DNA from 4 places in the Streptomyces sp. NPDC048565 genome. Region 1 is predicted to be linked to each of the others. Evidence: riboswitches for the same ligand, from Rfam matches in the RefSeq annotation. Region 1 holds a riboswitch; each other region holds the start of a gene.

Region 1 (7,234 bases):
GATGAACCACCTGCCCGGGACACACCCCCGCCACACCCCCGAAACCCTCCCGCAGCACCCCTGTACGCACCTCCGGGGGCCCCGCGCGGCCCTCAGAGGGAAGAACTTCGCCCGGAGGGGCCGAATTCCTTGTGAAGAAGTTCACGAAGTTCGTCGGAGCACCGCGTGAAAGCCCCCTCCGGACAGGTCCGAAGGGGGCTCCAGCAGCTCAGAAGTGCAGGCCGGAATGCGTTTGAGCACCACCTCACCGCGCCTGCGCCCGCGCTGTGATCAGGCCGCCGACCAGGCGATCCCGTCGAGAATGTCGTGTTCGCTGACGACGACCTCACGGGCCCCGGTCCGCTCCATCAGCGCGAGCAGGACGAGCGCCCCGGAGGGGATCACATCGACCCGGCCGGGGTGCATCGCGGGGATCGCCGCGCGCTCCTCGTGGGTCGACGCGAGCAGCCGTGCGGTGATCTCCCTGACCTGCTCGACGGAGACCCGGGAGTGATGGATCGCCTCCGAGTCGTACTCCGCGAGACCCAGCGCCGTCGCGGCGATCGTGGTGACCGTCCCCGCCAGGCCGACGAGCGTGGCCGCCGAGGAGATCGGCACACTCTCCTCGGCCAGATCCAGGGCGGCGCCGATGTCCGCACGGATCGCGGCGATCCGGTCGGGCGTGGGAGGGTCCACCACGGCCCCGTCCACGACGAGGTGACGCTCGGTCATGCGTACGCAGCCGATGTCCACGGAGCGGGCCGCGAGGACCCGGTCGTCACCGACGACGAACTCCGTGGAGCCGCCGCCGATGTCCACGACGAGATACGGCTTCTCCAGGTGGTCGGCGCCCACCAGTTCCTTCGTCGCGCCGTCGAAGGAGAGCTGCGCCTCCTGGTCCCCCGTGACGACCTCCGGTTCGACGCCCAGGATGTCCAGGACGCCGCGGACGAAGGTGTCGCTGTTCTCCGCGTCGCGGGAGGCGGACGTGGCCACGAAGCGGATCCGCTCGGCGCCGAGCTCCTCGATCCGGGCCGCGTACTCACGGCAGGCCTCGAAGGTGCGCTCGATCGCCTCGGGGGCCAGCCGGCCCGTCCGGTCGACGCCCTGGCCGAGCCGGACGATCCGCATCCGCCGGTCGAGCTCGTCGAACTCCCCGGTCGCGGGGTCCACGTCGGCGACGAGCAGACGGATGGAGTTGGTACCGCAGTCGATGGCGGCAACGCGGGTCATGGGGCTCCTGTGAGTTGTACGAATGCCGCGCGGGCGGGTCAGGACGCGTCGGGCTCGGCGCCGGAGCCGCACGGGGTGACGCACGGGCCCTTCGCCCACCACTGCGGCAGCATCGCGATGGCCTCGTCGCCCAGCGGGTTGACCCCGGGTCCCGCCGCCAGCGAGTGGCCGACCAGGACGTGCAGGCACTTCACGCGGTCCGGCATGCCACCGGCGCTCGGGAAGCCCGCCAGGACCTCGATGGCGTCACGGCGCGCGATGTAGTCCTCGTGCGCGGCACGGTAGGCGGCGGCCAGCTCCGGGTCCGTCGTGAGGCGCTCGGTCATCTCCTTCATGACGCCGTTGGCCTCCAGCGTGCCGATCGCGGACGCGGCACGCGGGCACGTCAGGTAGTACGTCGTCGGGAACGGTGTGCCGTCCTCCAGACGGGGCTGCGTCTCGACCACGTCCGGGTTGCCGCAGGGGCAGCGGTGCGCGATGGCGCGCAGTCCGCGCGGCGGCCGGCCGAGCTGGAGCTCGAACGCGGCGATGTCCTCAGCGGTCGGCTTGGTGGATTCGGTCTGCGGAGGGGGCGTGTCCATGCCTGCCTTGAATGTCATCGGTCGGACTGTATGAATCGGTACGGGATCAGGACCCGGCACGGGCACGGGGTCATTCACGGTCCGCGCTGTCCACGCCGTCCCAGAGGTTCGAGTGCCAGGGCCGGTCCGTCGCCCCCGGCTCACCCTTACGGGCCTCTGCGGCGTCCGGGTCGACCACCGTATAACCGGTCTCGCCCGGCAGCACGTAGTGCAGATGCTGGCGCGCGAGACGCCGGATGTACGCGTCGTCCTTGAGCCGCGCCTTCTCGTCGCGCAGCTCCTCGGTCCGCTCGTGCGCCTGACGGGAGAGCCTCTCCTGGTCCGCGATCTGGTCGCGCTGGGAGATGTACTGCCGCATGGGATACGCGAGGGCGACCACCAGGGAGCAGACGATCAGCGCCAGGAACGCCGCACGCCCGGTGAGCCTGGAGCGGCGCGCCTGACGGCGGTTCTGGGACCGGTAGACACGGGCCGCCGTCTGCTCACCGAGCAGTCGCAGCCTGGTCGCGGTGGAGAACCGGTCGCGGTCCTTCCCGGCCATGTCTCACGCCTCCCCGTTACGCACGTCCGTCCCCGCACACGGTACGGGACCGGATGCGGGGACGGACGGAGGCTGGTGCTCCGGACTCGGGCTGTCAGCCCTCGTAGCGGAACCGCGGGAACGCCGAACGACCGGCGTACACCGCGGCGTCGTCGAGGATCTCCTCGATGCGCAGCAGCTGGTTGTACTTGGCGACGCGGTCCGAGCGGGCCGGGGCGCCGGTCTTGATCTGACCGCAGTTCACCGCGACGGCGAGGTCGGCGATGGTGACGTCCTCGGTCTCACCGGAGCGGTGGGACATCATGCACTTGAAGCCGTTGCGCTGGGCCAGCTCGACGGCGTCCAGGGTCTCGGTCAGCGAACCGATCTGGTTCACCTTCACGAGCAGGGCGTTGGCCGAGCCCTCCTCGATGCCGCGCGACAGGCGCTCGGGGTTGGTGACGAACAGGTCGTCACCGACGATCTGCACCTGGGAGCCCAGCCGGTCGGTGATGACCTTCCAGCCGGCCCAGTCGTCCTCGTACAGCGGGTCCTCGATGGAGACCAGCGGGTACGCGGCGACGAGCTCCTCGTAGTACTCGGTCATCTCGGCGGCCGAGCGGGACTTGCCCTCGAACTCGTAGACGCCGTCCTTGTAGAACTCGGACGCGGCGACGTCGAGCGCGAGCGCGATGTCGCGGCCCGGGACGTAACCGGCCTCCTTGACGGCCTCGAGGATGAGGTCGAGGGCGGCGCGGTTCGACTCGAGGTTCGGGGCGAAGCCGCCCTCGTCACCGAGACCGGTGGACAGGCCCTTGGTCTTCAGGACCTTCTTCAGCGTGTGGTAGACCTCCGCGCCCCAGCGCAGGGCCTCGGAGAACGACTCGGCGCCGATCGGCGCGATCATGAACTCCTGGATGTCCACGTTGGAGTCGGCGTGCGAGCCGCCGTTCAGGATGTTCATCATCGGAACGGGCAGCAGGTGCGCGTTCGGGCCGCCGAGGTAGCGGAACAGCGGGAGGTCGGACGCCTCGGACGCGGCGTGCGCCACGGCCAGCGAGACGCCGAGGATGGCGTTGGCGCCGAGGGAGCCCTTGTTCTCTGTCGCGTCCAGGTCGAACATCGCCTGGTCGATGAGACGCTGCTCGGTGGCGTCGTAGCCGACGAGCTCCGGGCCGATCTGCTCGATCACGGCGAGGACGGCCTTCTCGACGCCCTTGCCCTGGTAGCGGTTGGGGTCACCGTCGCGAAGCTCAATGGCCTCGAACGCACCGGTGGAGGCGCCGGACGGAACAGCAGCACGTCCCGTGCTGCCGTCGTCGAGGCCAACCTCGACCTCGACCGTGGGGTTACCCCGGGAGTCGAGGATTTCCCTGGCTACGACGACGTCGATGGACGGCACGAGGCATCTCCTTCTGGGATCTGACACTGGTTGTGCAGGGTCACTGTGGCCTTGCGCCACGAGCCTAACCGGCTCGTGGCGCTCCGTCGGCCGTGCGCCCGTCTCCTGGGACGAAAAAGGACCCAAGGATCCACATTCCGGGCAAAGCTCAAAAATTCTACGGCGAGCGACCGTCGGCCCGGCGTGCGGGGGGTCAGCACGCCGGGCCGGGTCTCCGGGGCAGGAGGAACACCCCGGGCTGTTTCCGACTCCTTCGGATGGAGCCGCTCGCCTACTTCAGGTGGAGCTGCTGCCCCGGGAAGATCAGGTCGGCGTCGTCGACGATGTCGTCGTTGAGCTTGAAGAGCTTCTCCCAGCCGCCGTCGACCTTCTTCGCACCGGCGATCTTGCTGAGGGTGTCGCCGGCCTTCACCTTGTACTCGCCGTCACCCTTCTCGACCTTGTCGCCGGTCGGCGTGGTGACGGTCTTCTCGGGGGCGGCGCGCTTCTCGCTGCGCGTGGTGGGCTGCTCGGCCGTGCGCTCCTGCGTGGCCTGCGGGTCCGTGTCGCCGTTCTTCGCGGAGGAGCCGGTGTCGACGCCCGGGTCCACACCGTCGTTCGTCAGACCGCCGGCTCCGGCGCAGGACCAGGCACCCGGGCCCTGGATGTCGAGGAGCTTCTCGGCGGCGGCTATCTGCTGGTCCTTGGTGGCCAGGTCGGCGCGGGAGGCGTACTGCGTGCCGCCGGCGGCCGCCCAGCTGGACTGCGAGAACTGCAGACCGCCGTAGTAGCCGTTGCCGGTGTTGATGGACCAGTCGCCACCCGACTCGCACTGGGCGACGGCGTCCCAGGTGTCGACGGAGGCGGCGGAGGCACCGGTCGCACCCATCAGCGGGACGGCGACAGCGGCGCCGGCGACACCGGCCAGGGTGGCGACACGGACGGCCTTGGACGGGCGACGGTGCTTGCCCTTGCTGGAAAGCAGCATGGTTCTCCTCACCGACGCCTACGAGGTGAGCTGTCGGGTTCGGGCTGTGAGTGTGCCCGGTCGTCCTACTCGCGGACGACTTCACCCCTAGCCGCACTCCACCCGTCTTCCGACGGCCGGGTCCGGCGCTTACCTGGGTCCCCCGCTCCTGCCTACGGCGCTTTACGCGTCGGTTCCCTTCGGCCGACGGCAGGATTCGGCGTGACGGTCGAAGGTGCCCGCGGTGCGAGCGGCTCCGACCGTAAACACACGCAACCCCCACATTCAAAGATGGACATAACGACCAATCAGCCCGTACCGGTCCGCCCAGATGGACCGTTTTCGCAGGTCGGAGCCAAAATGGACGGACCGGACGGACCGGGCGCCGCAGTTGAAGCAAAGAGACCCATGTCTCACTTACACATAAGTGGACATAGGCCTCTGAACTACCCCTGATTTTGGGGCGTTTTCCCGTTTTTGATCACTTGAGGCCGAGGAGATCCAGGCTCTGGCCGGGAAGGATCAGGTCCGGGTCGGAACCCAGCTCGTCCCTGTTGGCCTCGTAGAGCGCCGTCCAGCCACCGGAGAGGTCCTGCGCCTCGGCGATCGCCCAGAGGTTGTCGCCCTCGCGGACGGTGTACGCCCCCTCGGCGCCCTGACGCGCGTCGGATTCGCCGCGCGAGGCGTGCCGGCCGGACTCGCGCCCGTCACCCTGCTCCGCGCCCGCCTCGGGGGCCGGGGTGCCGCGGTGCTTGCCGGCCTTCGCCCCGTCATCCTTCGACGTGTCGGAGGAGCCGGTGGCCTCCGGGGACGGAGTCGCGGACGGTGAGGCGCCCGCTTCGTCGTCCTCGTCCGAGCCGCTGCCCTTGTCCGTCGCGTCGCCGGAAGCGTCCTTGCCCGCCTCGCCCTTCGCATCGGATTCGTCCGAGTCATCCGAGTCGCCGGATCCATCCGTTTCGTCCGCAGGGTCCGCGGAGTCCGCCGGGTCCGTCGCCTCGGACGAGGGGGTTTCGGACGGGGTCGCCGTGTCCGAGGGGTCTGCGGAGGACTCGTCGCCCGGGTCCACCCCCGGCAGCGTCCCGTCCAGGGCGAGCCCGGAGATCACCGCGCAGCTGGACCATGCCTGCGGGCCCTTGTCGTCCAGCACCTTCTCGGCGACCGCGATCTGCTGCGAGCGGCTGGCGAGGTCGGCGCGGGACGCGTACTCGGTGCCGCCGTAGTCGAACCAGGTGTCCTGCGAGAACTGCAGGCCGCCGTAGCGGCCGTTGCCGAGGTCGGCACTCCACACGCCACCACTCTCGCATTCGGCGACCCGGTCCCAGGTCGACGCGTCAGCGGCCTGCGCGCCACCGGCGCCGAGGAGCGGGATGGCAATGGCCGACCCGGTGACGCCTGCGGCGACGACGATGGCGGGTGCCTGGCGAGGGCGGCGGTGTCTGCCGTTCGCGGAGCCCATGGGATTGCCTTCCGTGTGACTGACATGTGACGGGTGAGTCGAACGGTGAACCTAGCCGTACTCGAACGTGTGTCACAAGTCGATGCAGCGGAGATCACGTCAAAGTCACAGAGTTGACTGATTGTCACCTTTCTCGGTCGGATCCCCGGGAGTGAACTCCACGGGAAGTGTGCGCAGTCCACGCATGATGAGCCCGCCGCGCCAGCGCAAATCGGCAGGTTCCGCAGCGAGCCGCAGGTCGGGGAGGCGCCTGAGCAGTGTCGCCAGGGCCGCCTGCCCCTCCAGCCGGGCCAGCGGCGCCCCCAGGCAGTAGTGAATGCCGTGCCCGTATCCGAGGTGCTGATTGTCACTCCGCGCAAGGTCCAGGGTGTCCGCATCCTGGAACCGCTCCGGGTCCCGGTCGGCGGCGGCCAGCACCACGAGGACCGGGTCCCCGGCCGCGATGTCCTGCCCTCCCAGCCTCACGGGCTCGGTGGCGTAACGCCATGTCGCGAGCTCCACCGGACCGTCGTAGCGCAGCAGCTCCTCGATCCCGGTGGCGAGCAGTTCGGTCTCCCCCGCGGCCAGCGAGCGCTCCAGGCGCTCACGCTGCGAGGGGTTGCGCAGCAGCGCGTAGGTGCCGTTGCCGATGAGGTTCACGGTCGTCTCGAAGCCGGCGAAAAGGAGGATGAAGGCCATCGCCGCCGCCTCGTTCTCGCTGAGGTGCTCACCGTGGTCGCTCGCCCGGATCAGCCCGGAGATCAGGTCGTCGCCGGGATTCTCCCTTTTACGGTGGATGAGTTCGGCGAGATAGCCGCGCATCTTCTTGACCGACCTGGCCACCCCGCCACGCGGCCCGCCGCCGTGCCGGATCATCATGCCGGCCCAGTCGCGGAAGTCGTCCTGGTCCTCCCGGGGCACGCCCAGCAGGTCACAGATCGCGTAGATGGGCAGGGGGAACGCGAAGTCATGGATGAGGTCCGCCTTCCCCTCCTCGATGAACGAGTCGATGAGGCGGTCCGTCAGCTCCTGCACACGCGGCGCGAACTCGGCGACCCGGCGCGGAGTGAACGCCTTGGAGACGAGCCGGCGCAGCCGGGTGTGGTCGGGCGGGTCGATGTTCAGCAGATGCGTCATC
Region 2 (7,234 bases), on a different contig from region 1:
TGATCCGGGACGCCCCGCACACGGTCCATGTGCTGAACGCCCCGTCGCCCGCGGCCACCGCATCCCTGCCCTTCGGGAGGGAGGTGGCACGGCGGGCCCTGCTGCGGGCGCGCGCGACGGGGTGGGTTCCGCCCGCCGTGAGGGCTGTCCCTTGATCTCCGGCGTCGCCGGGGATCAGCCCGCCAGGGATCAGCCCGCCAGGGATCAGCCCGCCAGGGGGCAAGGGACAGCCCTTAGAATCGGGTCATTGTGTCTGAGCCCCTGAACCCCACCCCAGAGACGCCCGACGGCCCCTCCGCGGACGCGCGGCGCGCCGCGTCCTTCGAGCGCGCGCGCAGGCTGCGCCAGGAGCCCCGCTTCCCCGGCGGCCCGGCCGCCGACCCCGCGGGGTCGCACCACGAGCGTCGTATCCGCAGCTTCCAGCCCCGCCGCAGCCGGGTGACCGCCGGCCAGGAGGACGCCCTCCAGCGGCTGTGGCCCAAGTGGGGCCTGGACATCGACGGCCGGGGCGTCCTCGATCTCCCGGCCCTGTTCGACGGCCTCCCGGTGGTCCTGGAGATCGGCTTCGGCATGGGAGAGGCGACGGCCCGGATGGCGGCCGACGACCCGGACACCGGGATCCTGGCCGTCGATGTGCACACCCCTGGCCAGGGCAATCTGCTGGGCCTCGCGGACCGGGCGGGGCTGTCCAACGTCCGTGTCGCCAACGGTGACGCGATCATCCTGCTCCGCGAGATGCTGGAGCCGTCGGCGCTGGACGGGCTCCGGGTGTATTTCCCCGACCCGTGGCCCAAGAAGCGGCACCACAAGCGGCGGCTGATCCAGCCGGAGTTCCTCGACCTGGTGGCGGGGCGGCTGAAGCAGGGCGCGATCGTCCACTGCGCGACGGACTGGGAGCCGTACGCCGAGCAGATGCTGGAGGTCCTGACGGCCCACCCGCTGTTCGAGAACACCCAGGCGGACGGCGGGTACGCGCCCAGGCCCGCGTTCCGGCCGCTGACCCGCTTCGAGGGCCAGGGTCTCGACAAGGGCCACATCGTGCACGACGTGTTGTTCGCCCGTCGCTGATCGGCCACCACCGGCCGTCGCGGCGTGGCCAGGTGTCAGTGCCCGTCGTTAGGGTCGTCAGGTGCACGAAGGGGCCATGCGGCATCAGCAGCCGGCTGTCCCGGTTCTCGAGGAGCAGCGGCTCGACGAGTTCCTGGGCGCCGTCCCCGAGCGGGGCCAGTGGCGTTACCGGCCCCGCCGCGTCGGCATGGTCTGGCGCAGCAAGGCGTTCCGCGCCGGCGCGGTGGTCACCGTGCTGGCGCTCTGCGGTCTGGTGATCCTGGCCCTGGTGCGCCGGCAGACGGGGAGCGAGGGCTTCCTGGTGGGGCTGGGTCTTGCCGTGCTGCCCGTGCCGCTGCTGATGGCGGCGTTCCGCTGGCTCGACCGGGTCGATCCCGGCCCGTGGCGGAATCTGCTGTTCGCGTTCTCCTGGGGGGCGTGCGCCGCCGCGCTCGTGGCGATCATCGCCAACTCCTTCGCGACCCGGTGGATAGCGACGGCCACCGCCGATCCTGGGAGCGCCGACACTCTCGGGGCCACGGTCGTCGCGCCGGTCGTCGAGGAGAGCGCGAAGGCCATCGCGGTTCTGCTGATCTTCCTCTTCCGCAGACGGCAGTTCGGCGGGATCGTCGACGGCATCGTGGTCGCCGGCTTCACCGCGACCGGCTTCGCCTTCACCGAGAACATCCTCTATCTGGGCAATGCCTTCGGCGAGGACCAGCAGCTCGGCACCACGGGCTTCGCCTCAGTCACAGCGGGGACGTTCTTCGTCCGCGTGGTGATGTCGCCGTTCGCGCACCCCTTGTTCACGGTGCTTTCCGGCATCGGCTTCGGCATCGCCGCGCTCGGCGGCGCGCGTCACCGGGTGCGCCGTGTCGTCGTGCCGCTGCTCGGTCTCATCCTCGCCATGGGCATGCACGCCCTGTGGAACGGCTCGTCGTCCTTCGGACCGTACGGCTTCTACGCGGTGTACGGCGCGTTCATGGTGCCGTGCTTCGGGCTGGTGACCTGGCTGGCGATCTGGGCGCGCCGCCGGGAGCTGCGCACCCTCTCCACCGAGCTGCCGGTGTACGCGGCGGCCGGCTGGCTGGCCCCCGAGGAGCCGCTCGCCCTGGCCTCGATGCGGGCACGGGGCGTGGCCCGCGACATGGCCAGGCACTGGAACAGCCACCCGGACCGCGCCCGGGGCAGGGCCGCGGCCCGCGCCGTCGCTGAGTACGAGTCGTTCGCGACGTCCCTGGCCATGCTGCGCCGGAGGGCCCGCCGTGACGGTGCGGGAGAGGACTTCGCCCTCCGGGAGCAGGAGTTGCTGCACCACCTGTGGCACCGCCGGGACATCGCGGGGCCGGCCCTGGCATACGCGGCCCGTACGACGGGCCGGCTGCGCGTCTACCGGCCGCCGCCACCCCCGTTCCCCCGTCAGCTCCCCTACGGCGGCCCGCCGCCGCAGCACCTCCCGGCACCGCACCGGCACTACGGCGGGCCCAACCCGTATCTGGAGGACGGCGGGCGGCACGCCGGCCCGCCCGCCTGAGACCACCCGGCTCAGGACGGCAGGACGGCACAGCACCCCTCAGGGCATCAGAGCGTCAGGCGCATCCGGGCATCAGGGCGTCAGAGCGTCAGGCGGACGCCTCGGTGAGCTCCGCCAGCTCCTGCTCGGTCAGCCGGAGGTCGGCCACCGCAACGAGCGCGGGCAGCTGTTCGACCGTGCGCGCGGACGCGATCGGAGCGACGACGGTCGGCCGGGAGAGCAGCCACGCGAGCGCGACCGTGGCGATCTCCGCGTCGTGCTCCTGCGCGATCCTGTCGAGCGCCGCCAGCACCTTTCGTCCGCGCTCGGTCTCCAGGTGCTTGCCCGCCCCCTCGGCCCGAGCGCTCTCGACCGTCGCCCCCGGTCGGTACTTGCCGGTGAGGAAGCCCGAGGCGAGCGCGTAGTAGGGGACGCCGGCAAGACCCGCGCCGGCCGCCGTGTCCTGGAGCGCGCCCTCGTAGGTGTCGCGCGAGACGAGGTTGTAGTTCGGCTGCAGGGCGATGTAACGCGCCAGGCCCTCGCGCTCGGAGAAGTCCAGGGAGGCCTGGAGCCGCTCGGGGCTGATGTTGGAGGCGGCGATCTCCCGCACGGTGCCGGCCTTCACCAGCTGGTCGAGCGCGGTGATGATCTCCTCGACGGGGACGCTCTCGTCGTCGTGGTGCGTGTAGTAGAGGTCGATGTGGTCGGTGCCGAGCCGGCGCAGCGAGGCCTCGGCCGCCGCCTTGATGTTGGTGGCCGACAGCCCCCTGAAGTCGGGGTGGCCGCTGACCTTGGTGGCGATGACGACATCGTCGCGACGGGAACCGGCCGCCAGCCACTTGCCGATGAGGGTCTCCGACTCACCGCCCTGGTTGCCGGGGATCCAGGCGCTGTAGGAGTCGGCGGTGTCGATGAAGTTACCGCCGGCCGCCGCGTACGCGTCGAGGACAGCGAAGGTCTGCTTCTCGTCGGCCGTCCAGCCGAAGACGTTGCCGCCGAGAGAGAGGGGGAAGACCTGGAGGCTCGAAGTACCGAGCGGGCGCAGAGATGTCATACCCCGCGACAACCAGCTGACCGAAACGGCTATTCCGGATGCGCGGCCCGCACCGGGCCCCTGAGGCCCGCACCTGGGGCGCGTTTCGAAAGTAGCGCCGTCCGCCCGAAGGGCGGGCCCCGCACCCGGTCGGCGCCTCACGATCCAGGCAGACCGGCGGCCCTGACGTCGGGGGGTCGTGCGTCAGGGCCGCCGGGGTTGCGGTGCGCCGGTTACCGGCGGTCGGGCTCCCAGCCGGGTGCGGCGCCGGGCTCCCGGCCTGGCGCGGCATCGGGCACCCGGCCGGGTGCCCACGTCAGGCTCTCGCCGAGGTCAGACCGTGAGGCCCTTGCTGCGCAGCCAGCTCATCGGGTCGATACCGGAGCCGTCCGCGGTGTGGACCTCCAGGTGGAGGTGCGGGCCGGTCACGTTGCCCGTGGCTCCGACGCGCCCGATGGTGTCGCCCGTGTTGACCTTCTGCCCTGCGGTGACGTCCATCGAGGACTGGTGGCAGTACCAGATCTCCGTGCCGTCATCGAGCTCCAGGACCGTGCGGTAGCCGTACGCGCCGGACCAGCCGGCCGACTTCACGGTGCCGCCGTGCACGGCCTTGACCGGCGTACCGGTCGGAGCCGCGAAGTCCAGCCCGGTGTGATGGCCGGACGACCACATCGAGCCGGCCTCGCCGAACGTCGAGGTGATGGTGTACGAGGAGGTCGGAATGGCGTAGCTGGCGGCGAGCTTGGCGAGGCGCTCGGCCTCGGCCTTCTTCTTCGCCGCCTCTTCGGCCGCCTTCTTCTTCGCGGCTGCCTTCGCCTCGGCCTCGCTCTGCTGCTTCGCCGCCTCGGCCGCTGCCGCCTCTTCAGCCGCCTTCTCCTGGGCGGCCTTGGCCTCGGCGTCTGCTCCGGCCTGCTGCTGCTCGGCCTGCTGGAGGATACGGGCGCGAAGGGCCTCGCCGGCGTCGGTGGCACCCTGGTCGGCCTCGGCGGCAGTGATGCCCGCGCTGGTCAACGGGGCGGCGGACTCGGCGACCGCCTCCTGGTCCGCAGAGGAGTCGTGGGACATGAACGCGCCGACGCCGGGAAGGGACTTGGCGTCGGGGAGGTTGTCCGCGATGGAATCGGGAAGAGAGATGGAGACCGGCGGCTTGCTCTGCGCAGTGGCCATGCCACCCGCACCGACGGCCGCGATGACGCCGACGCCGAGGACGGTGGAGCTACGGGCGAGACCGCGCTGCTTGGCCACGCGGTGCCGACCGCGTACGGGACGGATGGACTCCTCGTCGGGGTTCCATTCCCCCCATGTCCTGTCCTCATCACCGAAGCTGTCGGTCCTGAAGGATGACGGGGCCTCGGGGGCAGGCTTGTTGGACGCCACGTGGGCGCACTCCTTTCCTTCCTTCTCGCCTACCGGGTTAGCTGACGGGTTCGGAGCAGGAAGGTCTCCTACGGGCCCCTTCGTCTCTCGCGAGACGCAGGTGTCCGATTCACCCCATGTAGGTGGTTCCCCGGTTCCCTTGCGGAATTCGGCGCTGCGCGCGGTGCCGCCTCTGGCGGCGGCAGGTACAACCGCGCTGCGTTATCGAACGTTAATAGACACCCGGGCCCGATTCCAAGCTGTTCCCACAGATCAGTCACGACTCCGGCCTGGACTTTCATGGGTCAACCGGGCGCAAACGGGCGACTTGAGCGCACTCCGTCCGTCCGACAGTTTCTGACGGTACGTCAAATGTTATGCGCAGCGAGGTCCTTCGACTACCCACCGTCGCGACGGGTCATCCACCGTCCCGCCCCACGATCTTCACCGTCGTCCGCCGCTCCTGCTGACCGTGCGCGGGACGGCCGACCGCGAGGAGCGCCAGGTCGTCCGTCGACCTGCCCCCGGTGTGCAGCCGTACGTCGTCGGTGAGCGCGGACAGCAGCTCGTCGGGCCCCGGGAACAGCCGGCCGCGCAGCCGGGCCGCCGGGTCGTAGAAGACGCCCTTCGCGTTCCGCGCCTCGGAGAGCCCGTCGGTGAACGCCAGGAACATCGACCCGGCAGGCAGCGTCCACTCGTCCGCCCGGTCGGGCCACGTGCCGAGCCCCATCCCGAGGGGCAGCGCGGGCGCCGACGGCGTCAGCACGTCGAGCGACCCGTCCCCGTGCAGCACGAGCGGCTCCGGATGCCCGCGGTTGATGACCCGCAGCGTCTCCGATCCGGACGGGATCTCCGCGATGACGGCGGTCACGAAGCCCTCCACCGTGTCGAACCCGCCCCGCCGCGAGCCCTCACGCGCCAGCGCCCGCTCCAGCCGCTGGACCACCGCCTCGAGCGACAGATCCCGCTCGGCGGCCTCCCGGAACGCCCCGATCACGACGGACACCGCCCCCACGGCGTCCAGCCCCTTGCCCCGTACGTCCCCGAGGACCAGGCGCACCCCGAACGGCGTGTCCGCTACGGCGTACAGGTCGCCGCCGACGAACTCGTCCGCCTGGGCCGCCTCGTACCGCGCCGCGACCAGCAGCCCGCCGACCCGGTCCTCGGGCCTCGGGAGCACCGCACGCATCGCGGTCTCCGCGATGACCCTGGCCGAGGCCAGCTGCTCGTTCATACGGCGCACGACGCGGTTGATGAGAAGGGACAGCACGGAGACGGTGACCAGGGTGAACAGGTCGGTGAGCGGCACGACCTCGCCGAGCGCGCCGGACGAGATCCGGATGACCAGCACCACGAGGGTCGCTGCCATGCCGATACGCGCGGTGCCGCCCGGCGAGAAGAAGGGGGCGGCGATCAGCGGGGCCGCGGCGAAGAGCGGCACAGCGGTGACCTCGGTCGGCGTCGCGAAGTCGAAGATCACACCGGCGCAGATCATCAGGACGGGCAGCACCCGCACGAACCGCCGGGAACGGGAGTTCCCGACCGTGCTGCCCCGCCGTTCGTCCCGCTTCCCCACCTGTTTGCTCCTGCCCGCTCCGCCCACGGGTGCGGACGGTACCGCGCCCCACCCAGGCTGGCCGGAGCCGCGCCGAACGGCGACTCGCCATCGGCCAAAGGGAGGAGCGCGCCGGAGCCCCGTCCCCCGGTGGTCAGTCGGAGAGCCGGCGCTGCGCGTAGAGCGTCAGTGCGTCCCGTACGAAGACGGCGGTTCCGTCCCCGTGGCGATCGTAGTTCCTCCCGAAGCGGGAATCGGCGACGTACATCTCCGCGATGCCGGCCACGTAAGCCCGCGTGACCTCCATGGTCACCGACAGCCACTCGCAGTGCCGTCGCGCGATGTCCTGCACCGCGTCGTCACCCGCCGCCAGACCGGCCGCCCTGGCCTCTCCGTAATCCCGGGCGATGGCCTCGTGCACACCCTGGAACCCGGCGCGTTCCTCCTCGCTCAGCCCGCGCCACCACCGGCCGCCGCGCTCGTACGCCTCCTTGCCCCAGCGCTCGGTGACTTCCTGCTCGTACGCCGTGTGGTCGAAGCCGTCGAACACTTCCTCCGCCATGATGTGCTCCCCTTTCTCGGTCCTGTCGAGAGTGGTCCGCACCGAGGCGATCTGCCGCCCGATGCGCTCACGCTCCTGCTCCAGCAGCCGCAGATGGGCCCGGAGCGCCACGCCGGTGTCCCGCTGCCCCTCCAGCACGTCCTTGATCGCGGGCAACGAGAGCCCCAG
Region 3 (7,234 bases), on a different contig from region 1:
ACACTTTGCTTGTTTTTGCTCGATAGGCCCGGCTAACATGCAGAATTGAACAAGCGGGCGTCGGTTTCACCCAGCCCCGCCCCACCAGATGCGCGTAGCAGCGGAAGCGGAGTGCGGACATGTCGCATGTCGAGACCGAGACAGCCGGCCAGCCCGAGTGCTGGCGCCGCGCCGCGGAGGTCGCTGCCGACCGGAAGGCGGCTCTGCCCGCCCCCGGTGAGCGCATCGCCGTCGTCGGCTGCGGGACGTCGTATTACATGGCCCAGGCGTACGCCTCGCTCCGCGAGGAATCCGGGCAGGGCGAGTCGGACGCGTACGCCGCCTCGGAGTTCCCCACGGGGCGCGCGTACGACCGGGTCGTCGCGCTGACGCGCTCGGGTACGACGACGGAGGTGCTCGGTCTGCTGACGCGGCTGCGTGGCACCACCCGGACCGTCGCGGTGACCGCCGACCCGAAGACCCCGGTGATGGCCGCCGCGGACGATGTGGTCGTCCTCGACTTCGCCGACGAGCGGTCCGTGGTCCAGACGAGGTTCGCGACCACCGCGCTGACCCTGTTCCGCGCCCATCTGGGGCTGCACACCGAGGACGTCGTACGGGACGCGGAGACCGCTCTGGCCGAGCCGCTGCCCGAAGGGCTTCTGGAGTGCGGCCAGTTCAGCTTCCTGGGGCGCGGCTGGACGGTCGGGCTCGCCAACGAGGCGGCGCTGAAGATGAAGGAGGCGTCCCTGTCCTGGACCGAGTCGTATCCGGCGATGGAGTACCGGCACGGGCCCATCAGCATCGCCACGGCCGGGACGGCGACCTGGATGTTCGGCACCGCTCCGGAGGGGCTGCGGGAACAGGTGCTTGCGACCGGGGCCCGCTGGGTGGAGAGCGGACTGGACCCGCTGGCCGACCTGGTCCGGGTGCAGCGGCTGGCGATCGCCCGCGCGGCGGCCCGTGGCCTCGACCCCGACCTGCCGCGCCATCTGACCCGGTCGGTGGTGCTGGACGCGGCCGACGGAGCCTGAAGGCCGTCATGGCACGCCGCGCACCGGGCCGACGAGCGGTCCGGTGCGCGGCGGGGTGAGCGTGGAGGTCAGGCCTCCTCTTCGAAGTGGGCGTCCAGCGCCGCGTCGAGCTCGGCCGTCCACACCTTGAGGTCGCTCCGGGCCCCGGCCTCGACCTCGGCGTTGAACCAGCGGCGGTTCGACAGGTGGACCGTCACGGTGAACCGGCGTCCGAAGCGGCCGGTCCTGACCTCGACCGCGCCGATCTCGACCCAGTCGAACTCCGCCTCCTGGTCGTCGAGCCGGAAGCGGACACCTTCGGCGTCCACTCTGATGGACCCGCGCCGGTCGCTGACCTCGAAGACGGGGCCGTCCTCGCCATCGCCACTTCCGCTCGCCGCCTCGGCCTCGGCCTCGGGGGTGACTTCGGAGGCGGCCGCGTCGTCCGAGGTACCGGAACTCTCCGTGGCCGCGTCGCCGTCCTGGCTCGCGTCGCCGTCCTGGCTCGTGTCGCCGTGCTGGCTCGTGTCGCCGTCCCCGCTGTTGTCGCCGTCCGGCCTGGAACCGTCCACGACCCCGTCAGCCGCCTCCGTGGCGAGCGCCTCCGAGACCGTGACCTCCCCGGCCTCCTCAGCCTCCCCTGTCGTCTCCTCGGGCCGCTGGGACGTCTCCTCCTCCGCTTCCGGTTCCGCCTCCGTCCGCGCGGGGGCAGGGGCCGTCAGGCCGGGGATGTACGCCGGATCTGTGCCCGCGGCGAACTCTGGCTTGGTGTTCGAATCTATGCGCTGCTCCACGGCGGGCAGTATGGACGACGAACCTGTACGAGACCAGTCAACCGGGCCCCGACCGGCCTGTCGGCGGGTCGGGGCCCGGCCGTGACACCGCCGTACGGTGCATCCGGACCCGGCAGGCACCGGAAAACGGACGACGGGTGGTGCGGGTTCCGCCGAACCCGCACCACCCGTCACTTCTGTCCCTCTGTCACACACCCGTGCGCCAGCGGTCCCGCCTCGGGCAGGACTCAGTAGGCCCCGAAGACGTTGTCGATGGAGCCGTACTTGTCCGCGGCGTAGTTGCACGCGGCAGTGATGTTGGCGACCGGGTCGTAGCTGTCCGTCGACGTACCGTCCACGTGGTACGCCTGGAAGGTCGGGTCGATGACCTGCAGCAGGCCCTTGGACGGGATGCCCGCGGCGGCGTTCGAGTCCCAGTTGTTGATGGCCTGGGGGTCGCCCGCCGACTCGCGGATGATGTTGCGGTGGATGCCCTCGTAGCTACCGGGGATGCCGTGCTCGGCCATGACGGCGAGCGACTCCTGGATCCAGCCGTCGAGGTCGTCGGTGTACGAGACCGGCTCGGCGGCGGGCGTGCCCTCCGCGGCGAGGTTGGTGCTCGTACGCTCCGAGCGGTCGGCGCGGTCAGCGCTCTGCTCGGCACGGTCCGACGAAGCAGAGGCCTTGGATTCGGCCTTGGGGGCCTTGTCCGCCTTGTCGGCGGACTTGCTCTCGGCCTTGGCACCAATGGTCAGCTTCAGACCGGGGTGAATCAGGTCGGGGTTTCCGCCGACAGCCTTCTGGTTGTCCTCGTACAGGGCCTTCCAGCCACCGCTCACGGAATGCTCGCGGGCGATCTTTGCAAGAGTGTCACCCAAGATCACGGAATACGTACCGGACTCGGACTTCTGCGCGGCAATTCCCTTGCCGGTCGCGGCAGTCGACGTCGCCGCCTTTTCCACGGCGGCCGGCTGGGCCGGGGCTGCGAAGGCGCCGGTCGCACCGATCACAGGGAGGGCCAGGGCGGCTCCGCCCGTGCTCACGGCGATGATGCCGCGGGTGAGCGAACTGGCCCTGGAACGACGGTGCTTAGCGATTTCGGGCATGCTGAATTCCTCTCCGTCGCCTACGAAGTGAGCTGTCGGGTTCGAGCTGGAGATGCCCGGCCGCATACGAATGCGACTTCACCCCGAGCCGCTCCGGTAACCGGATCGGCGCTTACTTGGGTCCCCCGCTCCTGCCGTACGAGAAGTAGTCGGGTAACCGGACGGCGGCAGGATTCGGCGTTCCGCCCGGAGTGATGGCGACCGTAGGCGAGAAATAGGGAAAGGAACAAGCCTGGCGCGGTGATCACAATTCATCCGCAAGATCAATTCTCGGGAATTCATGTAATCCACCCCACACGGCGCCACCCATTCCTCTTGGCGCAGAAGGGAACCGACCGCCGAGCTGCTGCGTCCGGAGCGCATGAGGTGACGCTGGTCACGGAGTCCGATTCGGGCGATTTGCTCCCGAGCGAAGGCCCCAGGTCACACGAAATGGCCTTTTATGGATTACGGGATCAATTTCTAAAACTAACTCAAAACGGGCATACGACTCATGAATGACGCCTTCGGGCATACCGAGAGCGTTCGCGTGGAACCGATCCGCCCATGACGCAAAACCCTCGCCCCTCGGCCCCTCGGATCACCGTTCTGCCCGTCCAGCCCGGGGACCCGCCCTTCCGGGTCGTGGAGATCGACGGCGAGGTGATCGGAAGCGCCACGGCCATGACGGACGTGCTCATCGCAGCCGCCGCGGCCGGCATCACGGTCCATGACCTCGACGACCCTGCGACCGTCCGATGGGTGGGTGGGGGCAAGCTCAGCTGGAAGCCGCACTGAGAGGAGGCGGCGGCGGGCCTGGGGCTTGCGGGCCGTCGGCCGGCACGAGAAGCCGGCCACCACGAAGTACAGCCACCGGACGAAGCGGCCACGACGAAAAGCGGTCCGGCGCGAGAACGCGCCGGACCGCCTCGGTTGTCCGCCCGGTGTCAGCCCTCGATCCGGATGGCCAACGCCGGACAGACGGCCGCGGCCTGCTGGACGTCCTCGGCCCGGGCCGAGGACGGTGCGGGGTTCAGCAGGACGGCTATCCCGTCGTCGTCCTGGTCGAACACGTCATCGGCGGCGACCACGCACTGCCCGGACGCCACGCACTTGTCCTGGTCCAGGGTCACTTTCATGAGCACTCCTTCGTCGTCGGTGTCGCTGCGTGGCGGGGGCGGGGGGTGCGGCGGTGAGAGGTCACCAGGCCACGGGCAGTTCGTGGACGCCGTAGACCGACCCGTCGTGCTTGAAGGGCAGGTCCTCGATGCGGGCGTCCAGCCGCAGGGTGGGGATACGGCGGTAGAGGGTGCTGTAGACGACCTGGAGCTCCAGACGGGCCAGCGGCTGGCCGACGCACTGATGGACGCCGAAGCCGAAGGCCACATGACGCCGTGCGTCGCGCCTGACGTCCAGCCGGTCAGGATCGGCGAAGACCTCGGGGTCACGGTTGCCGATGTCGTTCGGCACAACGATCCCCTCACCTGCCCGGATAACCTCGCCGGCGATCTCGATGTCCTCCAGAGCCACGCGGCGGCGCCCCGTGTGGGTGATGTTGAGATAGCGCAACAGCTCCTCGACGGCGCCGGCGACCACCTTGGGGTCCTCGGTCTCGCGCAGCAGGGCGAGCTGATCGGGGTGTTCGAGCAGGGCGAGGGTACCCAGAGCGATCATGTTCGCCGTGGTCTCGTGACCGGCGAGCAGCAGGAGTACGCCCATCTCCGCCGCTTCCCGGCGGGACAGCTCTCCGGCCCCGACCCGGGTACCGAGCCCCGACAGGAGGTCGTCCGCGGGCCGGGCGATCTTGTGCCCCATCAGCTCGTCCAGATAGCCGATCAGATTGTCGTGGGCCGCGGCCCGCACCTCGGGGTCCGCTGTGCGGCGGATGAGAGTGCCGCTGTTCTGCTGGAAGAAGTCGTGGTCGGAGTAGGGCACTCCGAGCAGTTCGCAGATGACGAGTGAAGGGACCGGTAGGGCGAACGCCTGGACGAGGTCGGCCCTCGGGGGCCCGGCCAGCATGGTGTCGATCAGCCCGTCCACGATCTTCTGAACGGCGGGGCGCATCGCCTCGACCCGCTTGATCGTGAAAGGAGCTGTCACCATCCGCCGCTGACGCGCGTGTTCAGGGTCATCCATGAGGATGAAGCTGAAGCTCGCCCCTCTCACCGGCGCCTGACTGGGATAACCGGGCCGGGTGATGTCGGCGCTGACCCTCGGGTCGGAGAGGAGGGTGCGCTGATCCGCGTAACGGGTCACCAGCCAGGGCGTGCTCCCGTCCCACAGGCGGACCTTCCTGAGCGGCCCCTGTTCCTGCTCGGCCTTCAGGCCGGGCGGCGGGTCGAAGGGACAGCCCGCCGCCCTGTCCATCGGGAATTCCACAGCAGAGGGCACGGGCGCCCCGTCCGTGCGTGCGGTACTGGTGGTGGTCATCGGTTCCTCACTTCGTCGTGCGGTGGGGGACGAACCAGGCGGACAGGGAGGGGCCGTCAGCGGCAGGCCGTGACGGGTGCCGTCCAGAGCCCGACGACGGCGTCTATCAGACCGGTGGCGGTGTCATGCCAGTTCGCGCGAGGCGTCGAGGAGTTGTCGGCGAGTGCGCGTTCACGCTCCGCACAGGTGTGGATGATCAGGTTGCGCGACATGACGGCCCGCTCGACGTGAACGTCGGCCGGCAGGTCGGGGAGGCACCGGTTCAGCCCTTCGAGCACCTGCAGCGTGGGCGGACAGGCGAGCGACTCCTCGGCCATGATGTCCCGCAGCGCCGGATCGGTCATGGCTTGGGCGCAGAACCGTGCGAACCAGGTAGGGCTGCCGAGTCCGGCCAGATGTTCGGTGGTGGGCCGCACCAGGCAGCCCACCCACTCCCCTATGTCCGTGGGGTCTTCGACTCCGGCCAGCAGACGGGCGCGGGCCTCCTCGATCTGCCGGCTGTGCTTACGGGCGATGGCGCGCACCAGGTCGGCCTTCGTACCGAAGTGATAGCCGACCGCCGCGTTGTTGCCCTGCTGTGCGGCCTCGCTGACCCGGCGGTTGGACACCGCGTAGACGCCTCGCTCGGCGAACAGCCGCTCCGCCGCGTTCAGGATCAGTTCCCTGGTCCCGCCGGCCTGTTCGGTCCGCACCATCGGTTCCATCCGGCTTCTCCCCGGTAGAGCGCGTCCTGGAGCGTCCAGGAGAATCCAGCACCGCTGAGTCGGTCAAGCGACTGCTTTAAAGATGGCCGAGATGGGTGCAGGGCGACCGCAGGGTGGCCTGCGGCGGAAGATTCGCCTCCGCTCCCAGCCGCCCCGCATGGCCTGAGGCCCCCGGGAGCCGGGCGGTACCACTCCGGCGCCTGCCTGGAATTGGCGCAAAGGCACCGGGGCAGACAGCCTCACCCGAGGTATCCAGAAGAGTCGACCAGCACCCAGCATCTGCGAGCTGAAAGGGCAATAAAGCTTGCAACTGCGAGCCAGAAATGACTATCATGCGGCACATGCAGACCTACACCATCGGGCAGGCGGCGCGCCTTCTCGGCGTGAGCCCGGACACCGCCCGCCGCTGGGCCGATGCCGGGCGGGTCAGGACCCATCGCGACGAGAGCGGACGCCGCCTCATCGACGGCCGCGATCTGGCCGCGTTCTCCACCGAGCTCGCCCAGGCAGGACCGGGCGAGGAACCGACCCCCTACACCTCGGCGCGCAACGCTTTCCCTGGCATCGTCACCGCGGTGAAGCTGGGTGATGTGGCCGCCCAGGTCGAGATCCAGGCCGGCCCGCACCGACTCGTCTCGCTGCTGACCCGGGAAGCCGTGGAGGAGCTGGGACTCGAGGTCGGCACGCAGGCCACGGCCCGCGTGAAGTCGACCAGCGTCCACATCGACCGCACCTGACGCGGCGCCCGCCCGCGGCTCGCCGACAGGCCACACTCACCCGTCAGTCCATCAGCCCGGCGGCGACGGCGGCCCCCAGTTCCCAGCACGCCTCGGTGTCGGCCTTGCCCGGCTCCCCGGTGACGGTCACCGCGTCGGCCGCGCGGCGCCATCCCAGGCCCGTCGTGATCGTCTCGATGCCCCGTACGGCGCCGGTGACGTCGCTGCCGCCGTGCACGTAGTAACCGAAGGGACGGCCCGACGTCTCGTCCAGGCACGGATAGTAGACCTGGTCGAAGAAGTGCTTCAGAGCGCCGGACATGTACCCGAGGTTCGCCGGCGTGCCGAGCAGATAGCCGTCGGCCGCCAGCACATCGGACGCCGTGGCGGAGAGTGCCGCCCGCCGCACGACCCGGACACCTTCGATGCCCTCCGTCGTCGCACCGGAGACCACCGCTTCGAACAGCGCCTGGCAGTTGGGCGAGGGGGTGTGATGGACGATCAGCAAAGTGGCCACGCCTTCGAACCTACCCG
Region 4 (7,234 bases), on a different contig from region 1:
GAGCCGTCCTCGAAGCTGCGTTGCTGGGTGAACCCGGCGTCCCGGAACACCTTGATCATCTTGTTGTTGGCGGGCAGCACCTCGGCGGCGAAGCGGCGGATGCCCCGCTCCCGTGCCACCGCCGCGATGTGTTCGAGAAGGGCGGACGCCACGCCGCGGCCCTGATGGGCGTCCTGCACGAGAAAGGCGACCTCGGCCTCGTCCGCCGGGGCGGAGGCGGGCCTGCCCCGCGCGTCGATCCGGTCGTAGCGGACGGTGGCGATGAACTCGCCGCCGACCGTGACGGCCAGTCCCACCCGGTCGACGTAGTCGTGATGGGTGAAGCGGTGCACGTCCCGGGCGGACAGACGCGGGTACGGCGCGAAGAAGCGGTAGTACTTCGACTCGTCGGACACCTGCTCGTAGAAGCTGACCAGCCGTTCGGCATCGTCCGTGGTGATCGGCCTGATGCGCGCGGTGCCGCCGTCGCGGAGCACCACGTCCGCCTCCCAGTGGTCGGGGTACACGTGAGGCGGACTCTGCTCCGGAGTGGGCTCCATGGGCCAAGACTACGACCCGGGGCACCGGTCGCGGCGGGACCTCGGCGGGGGCACGCTGAGGGAGCCGACGGGCGGTGAGCGGCCGGTGACGGTGGCGGGCACAGCAGTACGCACTGCATGAGAGACTGGTCTAGACAACCCATAGCTTCGTGAAGGGCAGAACCATGGCTGAGCGCCGCGTCAACGTCGGTTGGGCCGAGGGCCTGCACGCCCGCCCCGCTTCCATCTTCGTCCGTGCCGCCACGGCCTCCGGCGTCCCCGTGACGATCGCCAAGGCCGACGGCAACCCGGTGAACGCCGCCTCCATGCTCGCGGTGCTCGGCCTGGGAGCCCAGGGCGGCGAGGAGATCGTGCTCGCATCCGAGGCCGACAACGCCGAGGCCGCCCTCGACCGCCTGGCGAAGCTGGTCGCCGAGGGGCTCGAGGAGCTCCCGGAGACCGTCTGACTCCGGTCGCTTCGCAACGGAGTTCTCTGCGGAAAGGCCGCGGCACCCTCACCGGGAGCCGCGGCCTTTCTGTATTCCACAACGACGCACACAGAGCCCGGTAAAACGTGGATCAGGGCAGCAGAAAGAAAGCCCTGCGATAATTACTCTCTTTGTATACGGCGCTTTTGTTAATGGCGGGCTCCCGCGATGTTGACGGGGTGTTGCGAAGTCCTCACCCCGGTGGCGCCCGCCGTCCGGCCGCCCACCGCCTGCCCCGGAGTACGCCGCAGCCGATGCGCCGCGGTGGCCCGCTCCGCGTGCTGGACGGCGAGCGCCCTGGCCCGCTCCGCGTCACGGCGCGCCACCGCGTCGACGAGGGCGCCGTGCTCGGCCCAGGAGTCCGCGGGGGTCAGCGGCTGCTCGACGGCGTACATCCAGGCGATCTTGTGCCGGAGCTGGGTGAGCAGCGCGATGAGTGCGGGGCTCCCCGAGGCCTGCGCCAGCGTCTCGTGGAACCAGCCTCCCAGGGCGCGCAGATCCTCCCCCTCCCCCCGACGCACGCGCTCCTGGCCCAGCTTGACCAGGCCACGGAGCACCTTGAGATGCGCCTCGGTGCGGCGCTGGGCCGCGCGGGCGGCGCCGAGGGGCTCCAGGAGCATGCGGATCTCCAGGAGGTCGGCGGCCTCCTGCCCGGTGGGCTCGGCGACACAGGCGCCGGCGTGCCGGCGGGTGACGACGAACCCCTCGGACTCCAGGGTGCGCAGTGCCTCGCGCACGGGCACACGCGAGACACCGTAGCGGCGCGCGAGCACCTCTTCGGTGAGGCGGCTGCCCCGTTCGAAGACACCGGAGACGATGTCGTCACGGATTGCCGTGCATACCGAATGCGCGGGAATACGCATGTCCGAACCTCCGCCTTAATCACCGCGAAACGCGGCCGATCGACGCCTGTTCCGTGACTCTATTGCAATCAGCCAGAATTTCCGATGGCGGGGTGGAATCCATGGATATCTTTTGGCCGTCGAGACACTCGGCGAGGAGTGCGGCACGCGCCCCGTCGGGAGCGGCGGGGTGGGGTCAGACCTGGACGCCGTGGGCGCGGAGGTAGGCGACGGGGTCCATGTCCGAGCCGTAGGCGGGGGTGGTCCTGGCCTCGAAGTGCAGGTGCGGCCCGGTGGAGTTGCCGGTCGAGCCGGAGAGGCCGATCTGCTCGCCCGAGCCGATGACCTGACCGACGGACACGCCGATCGAGGAGAGGTGGCCGTACTGGGTGTACGTGCCGTCCTTCATCTTGAGCACGATGTTGTTGCCGTACGCGCCGCCCCAGCCGGCCTCCACGACCGTGCCGGCGCCGACGGCGACGACGGAGGTGCCGGACGCGGCCTGGAAGTCCACGCCGGAGTGCGTGCCGGAGGACCAGAGCGCGCCGCCGGACTTGTATCCGGTGGTGACGTGCGAGCCGGCGACCGGGAGGTGGAAGGCGTTGAGCCGGGCACGCTCGGCGGCGCGGGCGGCGCGCGCCTTCTCCTCGGCGACCTCCTTGGCGCGGGCCTCGGCCTTGCGCTCGGCCTCCGCCTTCGCCTTCGCCTTGGCCTTCGCTTCGGCCGCGGCCTTCGCGGCGACGTCGGCCTGGTGCTGCTGGGCCGTCGCCTGGGCGGCGATCTGGTCGGCGAGGGTGGCGTCGAGGGCGACGGTCTGGGTCAGACCGGTACCGGTGACGGTCTGGGAGTCAGCGGCGAGGGCCGGAGAGGCGGTGGCGCCGATGACGCCGGTGGTGGCCAGGGCGGCGACGCCGGCGACCTTGGCGCTCTTGCGCGTCAGGCGGCTCGGGGCACGGTGCTTCCCGGTGGCACGGATGAACGCCATGGAGGGGCTGGTCCTTTCCTTCCTTCTCGCCTACCGGGTTAGCTGACGGGTTCGGAGCAGGAAGGTCTCCTACGGGCCTCCACACCTCCGACGAGGCGCAGAGATCCGATTCACCCCAGGGACTTCATGGGTCCCCGGCTCCCCAGGCTCGCGCCTGACGGGGACTCGGCGATGGCTGTCCGGCGCCGCGGATGCGGCATTCGTCCGGCGGACAGCCGGGCCGACGCTAGAGCGGGCCGCTTCGCGCCGCCAAACGGAAAGGGTCTTTTGTCGCACATCCCACAGGATGAACGCCGCACTTCTCTACAAATCAGACAAACAGCAGGACCCCGGCGGAAACCACCCGCCGGGGTCCGTCATGTCCCGTTCCGTCAGCCGCTGACGACCGACACCTCGCCGATGCCGAGCGCCTTCACCGGCTCGGCGATCTGCGCGGCGTCCCCGACCAGGACCGTGACCAGACGGTCGACCGGGAAGGCACTGACCACGGCGGCGGTCGCCTCGACCGTGCCGGTGCCGGCCAGGCGTGCGTACAGCTCGGCCTGGTAGTCGTCCGGGAGGTGCTGCTCCACCTGGTCTGCCAGGGTGCCGGCGACGGAGGCCGCCGTCTCGTACTTCAGCGGGGCGACGCCCACGAGGTTCTGCACGGCCGTCTCACGCTCGGCGTCGGTGAGTCCCTCGGCCGCCAGGGTGCGCAGGACCTTCCAGAGGTCGTCGAGCGCGGGCCCGGTGGACTCCGTGTCGACGGAGCCGCTGATCGCGAGCATCGCGGCGCCCGTCGTCCCGGACGAGGAGCCGGGCGCCGTCGAGCGCAGCACCTGTCCGAAGGCCCGGACACCGTAGGTGTAGCCCTTCTCCTCACGCAGCACGCGGTCCAGCCGGGAGGTGAGGGTGCCTCCCAGGCAGTACGTGCCGAGCACCTGGGCCGGCCACACGCTGTCGTGGCGGTCCGCGCCGATACGGCCGATCAGCAGCTGCGTCTGGACGGCTCCGGGGCGGTCCACGATGACCACACGGCCGGTGTCGTCCGCGGTGATCGGAGGCACCGGCCTGGCCTGGCCCGCGTTGCCCGACCAGTCCCCGAGGGTCTCGGAGAGCAGCGCGTCCAGGTCCACCCCGGTGAGGTCACCGACGACGACCGCCGTCGCCGTGGACGGGCGCACATGGGCGTCGTAGAAGGCGCGTACGGCGGCGGCGTCGATCCGCCGGACCGTCTCCTCCGTGCCCAGGCGCGGACGCGACATCCGTGCCGTGGCGGGAAAGAGCTCCTTGGAGAGCTGCTTGGCGGCCCGCCGGGCCGGGTTGGCCTGCTCGTGCGGGATCTCGTCGAGGCGGTTGCCCACCAGACGCTCGACCTCGCTCTCCGCGAAGGCAGGAGCCCGCAGGGCCTCGGCGACCAGGCCGAGCGCCTTGGTCAGCCGGGAGACCGGGACCTCGAGGGAGACGCGGACACCCGGGTGGTCGGCGTGGGCGTCCAGCGTGGCGCCGCATCGCTCGAGCTCGGCGGCGAACTCCTCCGCGGAGTGCTTGTCCGCGCCCTCGGACAGCGCGCGCGCCATGATCGTGGCCACCCCGTCCAGGCCATCGGGCTCGGCGTCCAGCGGGGCGTCGAGGAAGATCTCCACGGCGACGACCTGCTGGCCAGGGCGGTGACAGCGCAGCACGGTCAGCCCGTTGGGCAGGGCGCCGCGCTCGGGCGCGGGGAAGGCCCAGGGCCTGGCCTCGCCTGCGGTCGGCTGCGGGTGGTACTCCATCGCTACTCCAGTCACGGCGGCGTCGGTCACTTGTCGGCCCCTTCGGGCGCGTCGGTGCCCTCTGTCTCGTCGGCCGGTTCGACCGGCTCGTAGACCAGGACCGCGCGGTTGTCGGGGCGCAGGTGCGCCCGGGCGGCGGCCTTGACCTCGTCGGCCGTCACGTCGAGCACCCGGCCCACCGCGGTCAGGGCGAGCTGCGGGTCGCCGAACAGGACGGCATACCGGCAGAGTTCGTCCGCGCGGCCGGCGACCGTGCCGAGACGGTCCAGCCACTCGCGCTCCAACTGCGCCTGGGCGCGCTCCATCTCCTCGGGCGTGGGGCCCTCATCGGCGAAGCGGTTCAGCTCCTCGTCGACGGCCGCCTCGATCTGCGGCACCTCGACGCCCCCGGACGTCTTGACGTCAAGCCAGCCGAGCGAGGGCGCGCCGGCCAGCCTGAGCAGCCCGAACCCCGCGGCCACCGCCGTACGGTCGCGGCGCACCAGCCGGTTGTGCAGGCGGGACGACTCGCCGCCACCCAGCACCGTCAGCGCCAGGTCAGCGGCGTCGCACTCGCGCGTGCCGTCGTGCGGGAGCCGGTAGGCGGCCATCAGCGCACGCGCGGGAACCTCCTCCTGGACCACTTCGCGCAACTGTTCGCCGATGGTGCCCGGCAGGGTGCCGTCGCGCGGCGGCTGCTTGCCGTCGTGGGACGGGATGGAGCCGAAGTACTTCTCGATCCAGGCGAGCGTCTGCTCCGGGTCGATGTCCCCGACCACGGAGAGCACCGCGTTGTTCGGCGCGTAGTACGTGCGGAAGAACGCCTGTGCGTCCGCCAGCGTCGCGGCGTCCAGGTCGGCCATCGAGCCGATCGGCGTGTGGTGGTACGGGTGGCCGTCCGGGTAGGCGAGGGCGGTGAGCTTCTCGAAGGCCGTGCCGTACGGGACGTTGTCGTAGCGCTGGCGCCGCTCGTTCTTCACGACGTCCCGCTGGTTCTCCATGGACTCCTCGTCGAGCGCGGCGAGCAGTGAGCCCATCCGGTCGGCCTCGAGCCACAGGGCGAGCTCCAGCTGGTGCGTGGGCATCGTCTCGAAGTAGTTGGTGCGCTCGAAGCTGGTCGTGCCGTTCAGGGAACCGCCGGCTCCCTGCACGAGCTCGAAGTGCCCGTTCCCCTTGACCTGGCCCGAGCCCTGGAACATCAGGTGCTCGAAAAGGTGAGCCAGGCCCGTGCGCCCCTTGACCTCGTGGCGCGAGCCTACGTCGTACCAGAGGCAGACCGCGGCGACGGGGGTCAGATGGTCCTCGGAGAGCACCACGCGCAGGCCATTGGCCAGACGGTGCTCGGTCGCCGTCAAGCCGCCGGAGCCGGCCTGGGCTGTGGCCGTGTGACCCATGGGCATGTACGTCCCTTCGATCGGTACAGGTTTTCCTGCCGGACCTGCCACTCTAGGACCGTCCGGCCCATGGTGGGCAGCGTCGCGGGGCCGGGCACGGGCACCTGGCGAAGTTCCCGCCGGGTGAATGTTGTCGTAGACACTGCCGTCGACGGGGCTCCGTCAAGGCCCGGTGGACCGCTTCGGACGGGTCGAGGTCAGCGTTGTCAGTACGGCGGGCCACAATGGTCGGCGTCAGAACCTGAGGTTGCCCGACAGAATCTGTGAAGGAGTCGCAGCCGCGATGGCCCGCCGCAGCACGAAGACCCCGCCGCCGGACGACTTCGAGGAGAAGATCCTCGACATCGACGTCGTCGACGAAATGCAGGGCTCCTTCCTCGAGTACGCGTACTCGGTGATCTACTCCAGGGCTCTGCCCGACGCCCGCGACGGCATGAAGCCCGTACACCGCCGCATCGTGTCCCAGATGAACGAGATGGGGCTCCGCCCCGACCGCGGCTACGTGAAGTGCGCACGCGTCGTCGGCGAAGTGATGGGCAAACTGCACCCGCACGGTGACGCGTCGATCTACGACGCACTGGTGCGGATGGCACAACCGTTCTCGATGCGCCTGCCCCTCGTCGACGGGCACGGCAACTTCGGCTCGCTGGGCAACGACGACCCGCCGGCCGCCATGCGGTACACCGAGTGCCGGATGGCCGACGCCACGTCCCTGATGACGGAGTCGATCGACGAGGACACCGTCGACTACCAGTCCAACTACGACGGCCAGGAGCAGGAGCCGGTCGTCCTCCCGGCGGCGTATCCGAATCTCCTGGTCAACGGCGCTTCCGGGATCGCGGTCGGCATGGCCACCAACATGCCCCCGCACAATCTCGGCGAGGTCATCGCCGCCGCCCGCCACCTCATCCGGCACCCGGGCGCCGACCTCGACACGCTGATGCGCTTCGTCCCCGGCCCCGACCTGCCGACCGGCGGCAGGATCGTCGGCCTCGGCGGCATCAAGGACGCCTACGCCGCGGGGCGCGGCACCTTCAAGATCCGCGCCACGGTCGCCATAGAGAACGTCACGGCCCGCCGTAAGGGTCTCGTCGTCACCGAACTGCCGTTCACCGTCGGTCCGGAGAAGGTAATCGCCAAGATCAAGGACCTGGTCGGCTCGAAGAAGCTCCAGGGCATCGCCGACGTCAAGGACCTCACCGACCGGGCGCACGGTCTGCGTCTGGTGATCGAGGTCAAGAACGGCTTCGTACCGGAGGCCGTGCTCGAGCAGC

Evidence for each region. A riboswitch is a leader RNA that binds a small molecule or an ion and turns the genes downstream of it on or off. The one in region 1 is predicted to bind cyclic di-AMP.
Region 2: linked by a shared signal. The riboswitch ahead of AB0C75_RS04310 (M23 family metallopeptidase) and the one ahead of AB0C75_RS12255 (transglycosylase family protein) in region 1 are both predicted to bind cyclic di-AMP.
Region 3: linked by a shared signal. The riboswitch ahead of AB0C75_RS10325 (LysM peptidoglycan-binding domain-containing protein) and the one ahead of AB0C75_RS12255 (transglycosylase family protein) in region 1 are both predicted to bind cyclic di-AMP.
Region 4: linked by a shared signal. The riboswitch ahead of AB0C75_RS09755 (M23 family metallopeptidase) and the one ahead of AB0C75_RS12255 (transglycosylase family protein) in region 1 are both predicted to bind cyclic di-AMP.

Annotation. Positions count from the first base shown of each region.
Region 1 is NZ_JBEZIH010000008.1:54,016-61,249, forward strand. It holds gene AB0C75_RS12235 (Ppx/GppA phosphatase family protein) at 271-1,212, opposite strand; gene AB0C75_RS12240 (DUF501 domain-containing protein) at 1,251-1,793, opposite strand; gene AB0C75_RS12245 (septum formation initiator family protein) at 1,864-2,334, opposite strand; gene eno (phosphopyruvate hydratase) at 2,429-3,715, opposite strand; gene AB0C75_RS12255 (transglycosylase family protein) at 3,987-4,682, opposite strand; cyclic di-AMP (ydaO/yuaA leader) riboswitch at 4,683-4,852, opposite strand; gene AB0C75_RS12260 (transglycosylase family protein) at 5,143-6,117, opposite strand; gene AB0C75_RS12265 (cytochrome P450) at 6,223-7,234, opposite strand, start outside.
Region 2 is NZ_JBEZIH010000002.1:433,078-440,311, reverse strand. It holds gene lhgO (L-2-hydroxyglutarate oxidase) at 1-155, shown strand, start outside; gene trmB (tRNA (guanosine(46)-N7)-methyltransferase TrmB) at 250-1,068, shown strand; gene AB0C75_RS04320 (PrsW family intramembrane metalloprotease) at 1,130-2,581, shown strand; gene AB0C75_RS04315 (aldo/keto reductase) at 2,670-3,614, opposite strand; gene AB0C75_RS04310 (M23 family metallopeptidase) at 3,927-4,970, opposite strand; cyclic di-AMP (ydaO/yuaA leader) riboswitch at 4,982-5,134, opposite strand; gene AB0C75_RS04305 (PP2C family protein-serine/threonine phosphatase) at 5,368-6,525, opposite strand; gene AB0C75_RS04300 (MerR family transcriptional regulator) at 6,659-7,234, opposite strand, start outside.
Region 3 is NZ_JBEZIH010000006.1:208,136-215,369, reverse strand. It holds gene AB0C75_RS10335 (sugar isomerase) at 120-1,013, shown strand; gene AB0C75_RS10330 (hypothetical protein) at 1,082-1,786, opposite strand; gene AB0C75_RS10325 (LysM peptidoglycan-binding domain-containing protein) at 2,014-2,871, opposite strand; cyclic di-AMP (ydaO/yuaA leader) riboswitch at 2,876-3,061, opposite strand; gene AB0C75_RS10320 (hypothetical protein) at 3,418-3,648, shown strand; gene AB0C75_RS10315 (ferredoxin) at 3,798-3,989, opposite strand; gene AB0C75_RS10310 (cytochrome P450) at 4,051-5,280, opposite strand; gene AB0C75_RS10305 (TetR family transcriptional regulator) at 5,337-5,984, opposite strand; gene AB0C75_RS10300 (helix-turn-helix transcriptional regulator) at 6,326-6,721, shown strand; gene AB0C75_RS10295 (NAD(P)H-dependent oxidoreductase) at 6,765-7,217, opposite strand.
Region 4 is NZ_JBEZIH010000006.1:78,109-85,342, reverse strand. It holds gene AB0C75_RS09770 (GNAT family N-acetyltransferase) at 1-539, opposite strand, end outside; gene AB0C75_RS09765 (HPr family phosphocarrier protein) at 704-985, shown strand; gene AB0C75_RS09760 (GntR family transcriptional regulator) at 1,156-1,869, opposite strand; gene AB0C75_RS09755 (M23 family metallopeptidase) at 2,045-2,833, opposite strand; cyclic di-AMP (ydaO/yuaA leader) riboswitch at 2,846-3,014, opposite strand; gene AB0C75_RS09750 (pitrilysin family protein) at 3,205-4,587, opposite strand; gene AB0C75_RS09745 (pitrilysin family protein) at 4,614-5,966, opposite strand; gene AB0C75_RS09740 (DNA topoisomerase IV subunit A) at 6,244-7,234, shown strand, end outside.